DNA from 2 places in the Salinibacterium sp. SWN1162 genome. Region 2 is predicted to be linked to the other one. Evidence: predicted binding sites of a transcription regulator. Region 2 holds the regulator's gene; the other holds the start of a gene.
What was found. Region 2 encodes HspR, which represses chaperone genes until heat shock. Its sites were predicted from a motif close to AAGTTGAGTCNNNNNGACTCAACTT; they were not measured.

Region 1: the regulator HspR is predicted to act here: its motif matches at 2,206-2,230, upstream of I6E58_RS06035 (Hsp20/alpha crystallin family protein).

Annotation. Positions count from the first base shown of each region.
Region 1 covers NZ_JADYWT010000001.1:1,286,553-1,290,936, forward strand. Annotated here, with positions in the region: gene I6E58_RS06020 (ATP-dependent DNA helicase RecG) at 1-44, shown strand, start outside; gene coaD (pantetheine-phosphate adenylyltransferase) at 116-604, shown strand; gene fgd (glucose-6-phosphate dehydrogenase (coenzyme-F420)) at 623-1,639, shown strand; gene I6E58_RS06035 (Hsp20/alpha crystallin family protein) at 1,748-2,188, opposite strand; gene I6E58_RS06040 (hypothetical protein) at 2,341-2,631, opposite strand; gene I6E58_RS06045 (alpha/beta hydrolase) at 3,026-3,802, opposite strand; gene I6E58_RS06050 (TIGR03557 family F420-dependent LLM class oxidoreductase) at 4,030-4,384, shown strand, end outside.
Region 2 covers NZ_JADYWT010000001.1:458,496-462,879, reverse strand. Annotated here, with positions in the region: gene I6E58_RS02180 (nitrilase-related carbon-nitrogen hydrolase) at 1-760, opposite strand, end outside; gene I6E58_RS02175 (YqjF family protein) at 1,002-1,784, opposite strand; gene I6E58_RS02170 (heat shock protein transcriptional repressor HspR) at 1,834-2,268, opposite strand; gene I6E58_RS02165 (DnaJ C-terminal domain-containing protein) at 2,274-3,272, opposite strand; gene I6E58_RS02160 (nucleotide exchange factor GrpE) at 3,291-3,941, opposite strand; gene dnaK (molecular chaperone DnaK) at 3,941-4,384, opposite strand, start outside.

The DNA.
Region 1 (4,384 bases), 830 kb from region 2:
GCCGCCTCGACGAAAGCGCCGAAGCCTTCCTCGGCAAGAACTAGCGGCCGCACTGCAGGGTCGCCGCACAGCGAACTCCCACGCGGCGGAAGGCCCCAGCCACTATCGTTGAAGCATGAGTCGGATCGCTGTCGTTCCCGGGTCCTTTGACCCTGTCACCCTGGGCCACCTGGACGTGATTGAGCGGGCGGCAAAAACCTTTGACGAAGTGCACGTTCTGGTCGTGCACAACCCCGGTAAGACGGCTCTTTTGCCGATTGCCCAGCGCGTCTCGCTGCTCGAGCAAGCGATAGCGGATGCTCGGTTCGCCGGCAACATCCGCGTCACGAGCTGGAGCATGGGTTTGCTCGTTGACTACTGCACTGAGGTCGGTGCGAGCGTCATCGTGAAGGGCATCCGTTCTCAAGTGGATGTCGCGTACGAAACTCCTATGGCGATCGTGAACCGCGATCTTGCAGCCGTCGAAACCATCTTTATGCTGCCGAACCCCGCCCACGCGCACGTTTCCAGCTCGCTCGTACGCCAAGTGGCGGCGCTCGGCGGAGACGTTGCGCCCTATGTACCGCGGGTGGTTTCCGAATTTTTGCAAGCGCCGCGCGACTAACACCGGCACAATAGGTTTATGACTCTCACTCTCGGATACAAAGCGTCAGCTGAACAATTCGCCCCGCGCGAACTCGTAGAGATTGCGGTGGCCGCCGAAGCTCACGGCATGGAGAGTGTTGCGGTCAGCGACCACTTTCAGCCGTGGCGTCACGAGGGCGGTCACGCGCCGTTCTCGCTGAGCTGGATGGCGGCAGTGGGCGAGCGCACGAGCACGATTCGTATTGGTACGAGCGTGATGACTCCGACGTTCCGCTACAACCCTGCTGTGCTCGCTCAGGCCTTCGCGACGATGGGCTGCCTCTACCCGGGGCGCATCATGCTTGGTGTCGGAACGGGCGAAGCGCTCAACGAGGTAGCGACCGGATTCCGCGGTGCCGGAGAGCAGGACTGGCCCGAGTTCAAGGAGCGCTTCGCTCGCTTGCGCGAATCGGTCCGTCTCATGCGCGAACTCTGGACCTCCGACCGGGTGTCGTTCGAGGGGGAGTACTACTCCACTCACGGTGCGAGCATTTATGACCGCCCCGACCAGCCCATCCCGATCTACATCGCCGCCGGTGGCCCCATGGTGGCACGGTACGCCGGTCGTGCCGGTGACGGTTTTATCTGCACGTCGGGCAAGGGCATGGCCCTCTACAACGACGCGTTGATTCCCGGAGTGAAGGAGGGCGCGGCCAAGATGGACCGCAAGTTCGAAGACATCGACCGGATGATCGAGATCAAGCTGTCGTACGACACCGATGCTGACGTAGCCCTCGAGAACACTCGTTTCTGGGCGCCGCTCGCTCTCTCCAAAGAGCAGAAGCACGACATCACCGACCCGATCGAGATGGAGCGCGCTGCCGACGCTCTGCCGATCGAACAGATCGCGTCGCGCTGGATTGTGGGCAACGATCCCGACAAGATCGTTGAAGAGATTCGTCCGTACGTGGATGCCGGCCTCAACCACCTGGTGTTCCATGCGCCCGGTGGCGACCAGCGTCGCTTCCTCGAGCTCTTCGAGCGTGACATCGCTCCGCGCTTGCGGGCGCTGTAGGGCCTAGCGCGCGAGACGCGCACACGGGTTAACACACGATGGGCGGATGCGTGAAGCATCCGCCCATCGTTGTCGTGTCGGCAAGAATCGCCGACTACTGACAGCCGGCTAGCTCGTGACAGCGACCTTGTCGGTCGATCGAGACTGGTTGTCGGCGTTGGTGCTGACCTCAATCTTGCGAGGTTTCGCCTTCTCCGACACCGGGATAATCACGCTCAGTACGCCGTTGTCGTAGCTAGCGCTGATGTTCTCGCGGTCGATCCCGGCACCGATGCTGAATTGGCGCAGGTAGGAGCCGTAACGACGCTCCTGCGAGAGCCATTTGGCGCCGTCGCGCTCGCCGGCCGTACGCTCGGCGCGGATCGTGAGCAACTGGCCATCGACGTCAACGTCAACGGATCCGGGGTCGACACCCGGGAGATCGGCGGTGAGGACGTACTCGTCAGCCTGACGATAGAGATCCACAGGCATGGGCTGGGTGCCGACGCGGGACTGGGCAGCTGCGGAGAGCCTGTCGAGTTCGGCAAAAGGATCAAATGACAGTGTCATGGGAAACCCCTTTCTCAAAGTTGAGTCACCGTGACTCAACAAGAACAAATTAGCACTCTCATCTGGAGAGTGCCAAGTCATTGTGCTCACAGTTCGCTGACAACGAAAAGACCGCCGCCGGAGAGATCCGGCGGCGGTTTTTTGTGGTGTTATCAGCGGATGATGAACCGCGGATAGTTGTGCTCGGCGCGAGCCCTGGCCTGAGCCAGTCGTTCGCGACGGAGCTGGTGTTCGGCCCGCTGCTGAGGCGAGGCGAGCAGTCGAGAGCGGTGCGGCCGGCGACTCCAGGTGATGAGAGCGACGCCGAGATGCAGGGCAAGACGGTCGATGACTCCCACGCTACGTCGTGCCGCGTGGTGCGGTTTCTCGACAGCGGCTGAAGCGGCGCTGAGTTCGGGCGGATGGTCATGGCGGTCTTTCGGAGCCGCCAGTGTTGCGTTCATGAGATGTCTTTCGTGAGCTGTATTCGTGAGAAAAGTGGATGCGGAAGGCGCGCCCAATTGCGCTGTGTCAGGTGGTGACCCAACGGCATCCCCCAGTGATCGCGAGTCGCTGAAAGAGGGAAGATCATCGCGAGGCGAACGCACCCGCATAAGGGGATGCAGACTCGTCAGTCAATCGCCGTTGGCGATGATCGAGTTGGGTCGTGTGCTCCGTGAGCGCCGCCACCGTCAGAACCGGTGAGCGGAAAACGCTAACCGGTTAGGCGGTGAGGGTGCCGACGGAGCCGGCGGTCGTGGGGTTCTTCGTAACAGTAAAAATAAACACGCGAGGCTCCTTTCAATAGTTGGCGTTTGCTCAGTGTAGGGCGAGTGGTCGCTGACGACAAGACCCGATTTAGGTGCGATGCAAAGCCGTGATGATGGCATCGGCGAGCTCCGCCGGTTTCGTGAACTGCGGCCAGTGCCCGGTGGGCAGGTCGACGAGTTCGAGGTCGCTGAGCTGGGCGAGCTCGGCAGCAAAGAGTGCCCCTTCGCTCATCCACTCGCGCACTTGGTCGGCGGAGAACTCGCAACAGATGACGGTAGCGGGCACACTGAAGCGCGCTGGAGTAGCGAGCGACTGCGGGGTGCTCGCGATGAGCGCGGGCTGGGGAATCGCGATTTCGCGAAACCAGTCCCGCAGTTCGGGGGTCAGATCGACGAGGTCTTCGTTGTCGAACACGCTCCACTCGGGCAGGGGAATTTCGCCGTCGACGGTAGGCAGCTCGGTGTTAATGGGCATACCGTTCGGCAGCGGCACAGTGTCGACGTGCACGATTCTGGCGAGACAGGTGGGGCGGGCATCCGCTACCGCCTGCGCGATCGGGCCACCACCGCTGTGCGCGACCAGAGCGATGCGTGGCGTTGGTTCTTCGTCTTCGTCGCCGTTTTCGCTGCCGTCGGCTTCGACGTGCGTGAGGGCGTCAACGACCGCGACTACAGCCCCAACGTGATCGGCCAGAGTGACTTCAGCACGGTGAGTGTCGCGGCGCCGCAAGCCGGGAAGGGTGAGCGGATGCGCGGTGTGACCGGCATCTCGTAGCGCGCGGGTTATCGGAGCCCAGGAGTCTCCGTCAAGCCAAAATCCGGGGATAAGAATGACGTGCATCAGCGGGCTAGCGGTGCTGATCAATCACGATCGGGCTTCGAGATCGCCCAAGGCTTCGCTCGAGGCTTCGTCTCTGGTGAAACGCACAAGACGCAGCGCGGTCTTTCGTGGTGAGACGGACAGAAAACGCGCCGAGATTCATGCTGACTCCTCATTGAGTAGATCGCCATTATCCGCCCGCAGCCCCGCCAACTCAACGGTTGTGCGAATGGTGGGCCCACTTGGGCCGCCGTAAGCGCCACAATAGACGGATGCCCGTGACTGTTTCTGCACCCCATATCGGCTACGCCGCCATGCTCGAACGTTTTCATCCGCGCGAGGTGATGGGCTTCGCCCAGCACGCGGAGAGTCGGGGTTTCCGCGGCGTCATGGCGGCCGATCACTACCAGCCGTGGGTGCCGCAGCAGGGGCAAGCGTCGTTCGTGTGGAACGTGCTCAGCGGTCTCGGTGAGACGACGACAGGCGATCTCGGCACGGGCGTCACGGCGCCGACTTTTCGTTGGCATCCAGCCATGGTGGCGCAAGCCTCCGCGACCCTCGCTGCGATGAACCCGGGCCGTCACTGGTTGGGCCTCGGCAGCGGCGAAGCGATCAACGAACACATCA
Region 2 (4,384 bases):
CGAGGTCGCGAATCATGATCTCTTCGTCGGTTCCCGAGCCACGCTCGCCGACGAAGTTTCCGCGAGGGTCGATGACCTGGCTGGTGCCGTAGAAATCAACGGCTTCGTCGCCGTACTCGTTGTCTTCGAGACCGACACGGTTGGGCTGAAGAACGAAGTAGCCGTTGGCCACTGCTGCTGCGGGGCCTTCGACCTCCCAGAGACGGTTGGAAAGGCCGGGCTTGGTGGCGTTCGGGTTGAACACGATCTCGGCACCGTTGAGGCCAAGCTCGCGCCAGCCCTCGGGGAAGTGGCGGTCGTAACAAATGTGAACGCCGACCTTGCCGACGGCGGTGTTGAACATGGGGAAGCCCAAGTTTCCGGGGGTGAAGTAGAACTTCTCCCAGAACTTGTCGAGGTGCGGGATGTGGTGCTTGCGGTACGAACCGAGATTGGTGCCATCCGAGTCGACGACGACGGCGGTGTTGTAATACACACCCGTCATTGCCTCTTCGTAGATCGGCAGAATCATGACCATGTCGAGCTCTTTAGCCAGGGCTTGGAAGCGCGTAACGATCGGGCCATCAACCGGCTCGGCGTAACGGTAGTACTTCTTGTCCTGAGTGATCCCAAAATACGGACCGTAGAAAAGCTCTTGGAAGCAGATGATCTGGGCGCCTTGCGCCTTCGCATCCCGAGCGAACTGCTCGTGCTTGTCGAGCATCGACTCTTTGTCGCCCGTCCAAGTGGTCTGTGTGATTGCTGCGCGAACTGTCGTCATGGTGCCTCCTGCGTTATTCGGCGTCGTTGCCTGCGGCGATAAACCGAGAAAATGACGCGCGAACGGGAACTATCCCCGTGCCTTCATTCTCTAGGTTCATCGTTTCAATCGTGTTGTGCCTATATGACGTTGTGGTTACTCATCATGGCCCCGACCGACCCAAGAGGCAATGCTCATTTGTGCTGGTGAGACCATATTGCACAAAATTGTCTATGCAAGGTAGGCATATTGCTCTCAGAACCTAAGAAGAGCGCTGAGATGTCCACACTGGCCGCGATTGAGGCATTCGAATCTGGAGCGGCCGCTGAGGTGCCGCAAACACCGTCGTAACATCGCTGGCGTAGAGAACGGAATCGGGGGCGCGGTCTGCTAGCCCCTCGAACCCTGCTGCGGCAAGCAGGCCATCATCGAGGTAGACCAATTCGGCCGGCTGCAGGGGCCAGGGCTCATGGTGGTTGCGAGCGTAGATCGTGCGTCCACGGTGAGTTTCGTGAAACGCCCAGCGCGCGGTGAGAAAGGTGGCCTCGGCGTCGGCCGCGAGTGAGACGCTGGCCGCCCGGTCGTCGATCGGTCGCACAATGATGTGGGATGCCGCATCCGGCTGGCCATGCCGCCGAGTTTTGTAGGCAATCTGCCCGTCACGCTGCCCGATCTTCATCGAGGCCCACTGGTAGGGCAAGCCAAAAGCGACCCGCGCGGTGAGAACCGGAATCAAGTGCGAGGCCTCCAGCGAGAGAAACACGACGCCACGCCGCCCCTTCTCGTCGACAGAATAGAGCCGCACATTCACTTCGGGAAAGTCGCCTAGCCACGGGATGCGGGGGCCGCCGAAGAATGAGCTTTGTGACATCTGAAACGCGATGAGCCCCACCCAAGAGCTGCCGTTGAGGGTGTCGGGGCGACAGCCTTCGGGCATGAACGGCGCCACAACGGCGGGGTCGACTTTCCAGTGCAGAAAGGAGACTTCGCTCCAGCGTTGGCGCAGAATTGCGCGTGTGCCGAGGGGCGGTGCTTCGCGGAACATCACAACTCCCACCGTAGTGGCGAGTGCTGAGGGTGTGCCGCGCTCATCATCAGCGCGGAAGCTGGTTATCGCGGCGCACGAAGGGGCGCCACAGCACGACTTGGTCGGTGCGTTCGGCTCGGGTTCCTGCCCGCAGCGAGATCACTTCGCCGGCTTGACCCGCCGCGAACACGCGGCGGCCCGGCTTAGAGAGCATCTCATCAGCGAGCGCCGCTTCGAGTTCGCGCACGCGAGCGGTGAGCCCCGTGACCTGATTTTCAAGGTCGAGAATTCTTTTGATGCCTTCGAGGTTGAGACCCTCGGCGCTGAGCGCCGCGATCTCACGCAACTGCATCACGTCGTGCATAGAGTAACGCCGCGACCGACCGCTGGTTCTCGTGGGTGACACGAGACCCAGACGGTCGTACTGTCGCAGCGTCTGCGGATGCATTCCCGCAAGCTCCGCCGCAACGGCGATCGCAAACGCGGGAGTTAGCTCATCCATAGTTCTTAGCTCCTGGCTCGGGCAATCAGGTCGTCCCGCGGGTTCTCTGCGGGCATCGCGTCAGCAAAGGCCTCGAGATGCTTGAGCGCAGCATCCGGAAGGTGACTTGGCACCGCCACTTGCACTTCGGCAAGCAGGTCTCCGGTCGCTTTTGCTGTCGCTACTCCGCGGCCTTTGACCCGCAGTACTCGCCCGCTCGGGGTTCCCGGTGCAACCTTCAGTTTCACCGGAGCACCGCCGAGCGTGGGAACCTCGATCGTGGCACCGCGTACGGCCTCCACAAACGTGATCGGCACCACAACACGAATGTTGTTGCCGTCACGTTCGAATACTGGATGCTTGCGCACGGTCACCGTCAATACGAGGTCGCCAGCCGGGCCACCATTCGGGCTCTGCTCGCCTTTGCCCTTGAGGCGGATCTTCTGACCGTCGCTGACTCCCGCAGGAACCTTGACGTTCATCGGTCGCCCGCCCGCAGGCTGGAGCTTGATTGTTTCGCCGTTGATGGCAGTCGCGAAGTCGAGCGTCGTGTTCGCGGCTAGATCGCGACCCTTGGCGGGGCCGCCCCGAAAACCGGGGCCGCCACCGGGGCCGGCCTGACCGCCGAACATGCCACCGAGGAGGTCTTCGAAGCTCGCGCCCGATTGCCCTCCGCCGTAGCTTTGACCGCCGCCATAACTTTGGCCGCCGCCGCCGAACATGCCACCAAAGACATCTTCGAAGCCGCCAGCCTGACCGCCTTGGCCGCCCGCTTGAAAGCGAGCGCCCGATCCCATGGCACGAACCTGATCGTATTCTTTGCGCGTCTCGGGATCAGAGAGCACGGAGTGCGCTTCGCTGATCTCTTTGAAGCGCGCTTCAGCTTTCGGATCTCCCGGGTTCGAATCCGGGTGGAATTGACGCGCGAGTTTGCGATAGGTCTTCTTCAGGTCGGCCTCGGAGATGTCTTTCGACACCCCGAGCACCTTGTAAAAGTCCTTATCGAACCAATCTTGGCTAGCCACTACACGCCACCCCCGGCCCTAGTCAGCGGGGCCAGAGACAGCAACCTTCGCGGCACGCACTACGCGCTCACCAAGAATGTAGCCCGGCTCGATGACGTCAGCGATCGTGTTCTGTGTTGCCTCGGGGTCGTTCAAGTGAACAACGGCCTCGTGAAAAGCGGGGTCAAAGGCTTCGCCCTTTTCGCCGATCTTGCGCAGGCCAAACCGCTCAAAGCTCGCATTGATCTTCTGAGCAACGAGCGCGATGGGGGTTCCCTCCCTGATGTCGCCGTGCTTGTCAGCACGATCGAGGTCATCAAGCGCGGGCAACATCGAACGAATCACGTCGGCGATTACAGCTTCACGGTTCGACACCCGATCCCGCTCTACGCGGGTACGGAAGTTCACCAGCTCGGCTTGCGCACGCAACATCTGATCACGCATTTCGGCAACGAGGTCCCGGCTTGCTTCGTCGAGAAGACGCTGGTCTTCTTCGCTCAGCTCGTCGGGGGCCTTGTCGGCGCCCGCGGCAGCATCCTCAGCAGAGGAGGGCTGCCCCTCGGCTGCCGCAGATTTCTCTGCGGCAGCCGAGTCAGACGCACTCACGTCGCCGGTCTCCGAATCACTCTGACTTGCGTCATTGATCACCGGATCCTGGTTCTCGTCGTGGTCGCGATTCTTGGGAGACATTACTTCTTGTCCGTGTCAGCTTCGTCTTCGTCAACAACTTCAGCGTCAACGATGTCTTCGTCTGAGCTCTCACCAGCGGGTGCGTCGTCGCCTTCTGCAGCGGCCTCAGGGTTTTCTTCCTGGTGCTTGTAGATTGCTTCGCCGATCTTCTGCTGGCTTTCGGTGAGCTTGTCGAAGGCGGTCTTTACAGCCGCTTCGTCATCGCTAGCGAGTGCCGAGTTGAGTGCGTCGACGTCGGCCTGAACCTCAGTCTTGACGTCTTCTGGCAGCTTCTCAGCGTTGTCGGTGATGAGCTTTGCGGTGGAGTACGCGAGCTGCTCAGCGTTGTTGCGAACCTCAGCGGCCTCACGGCGTGCCTTGTCTTCTGCAGCGTGCTCTTCACCCTCGCGGACCATGCGCTCAATGTCATCCTTCGACAGGCTTGAGCCGCCGGTGATAACCAT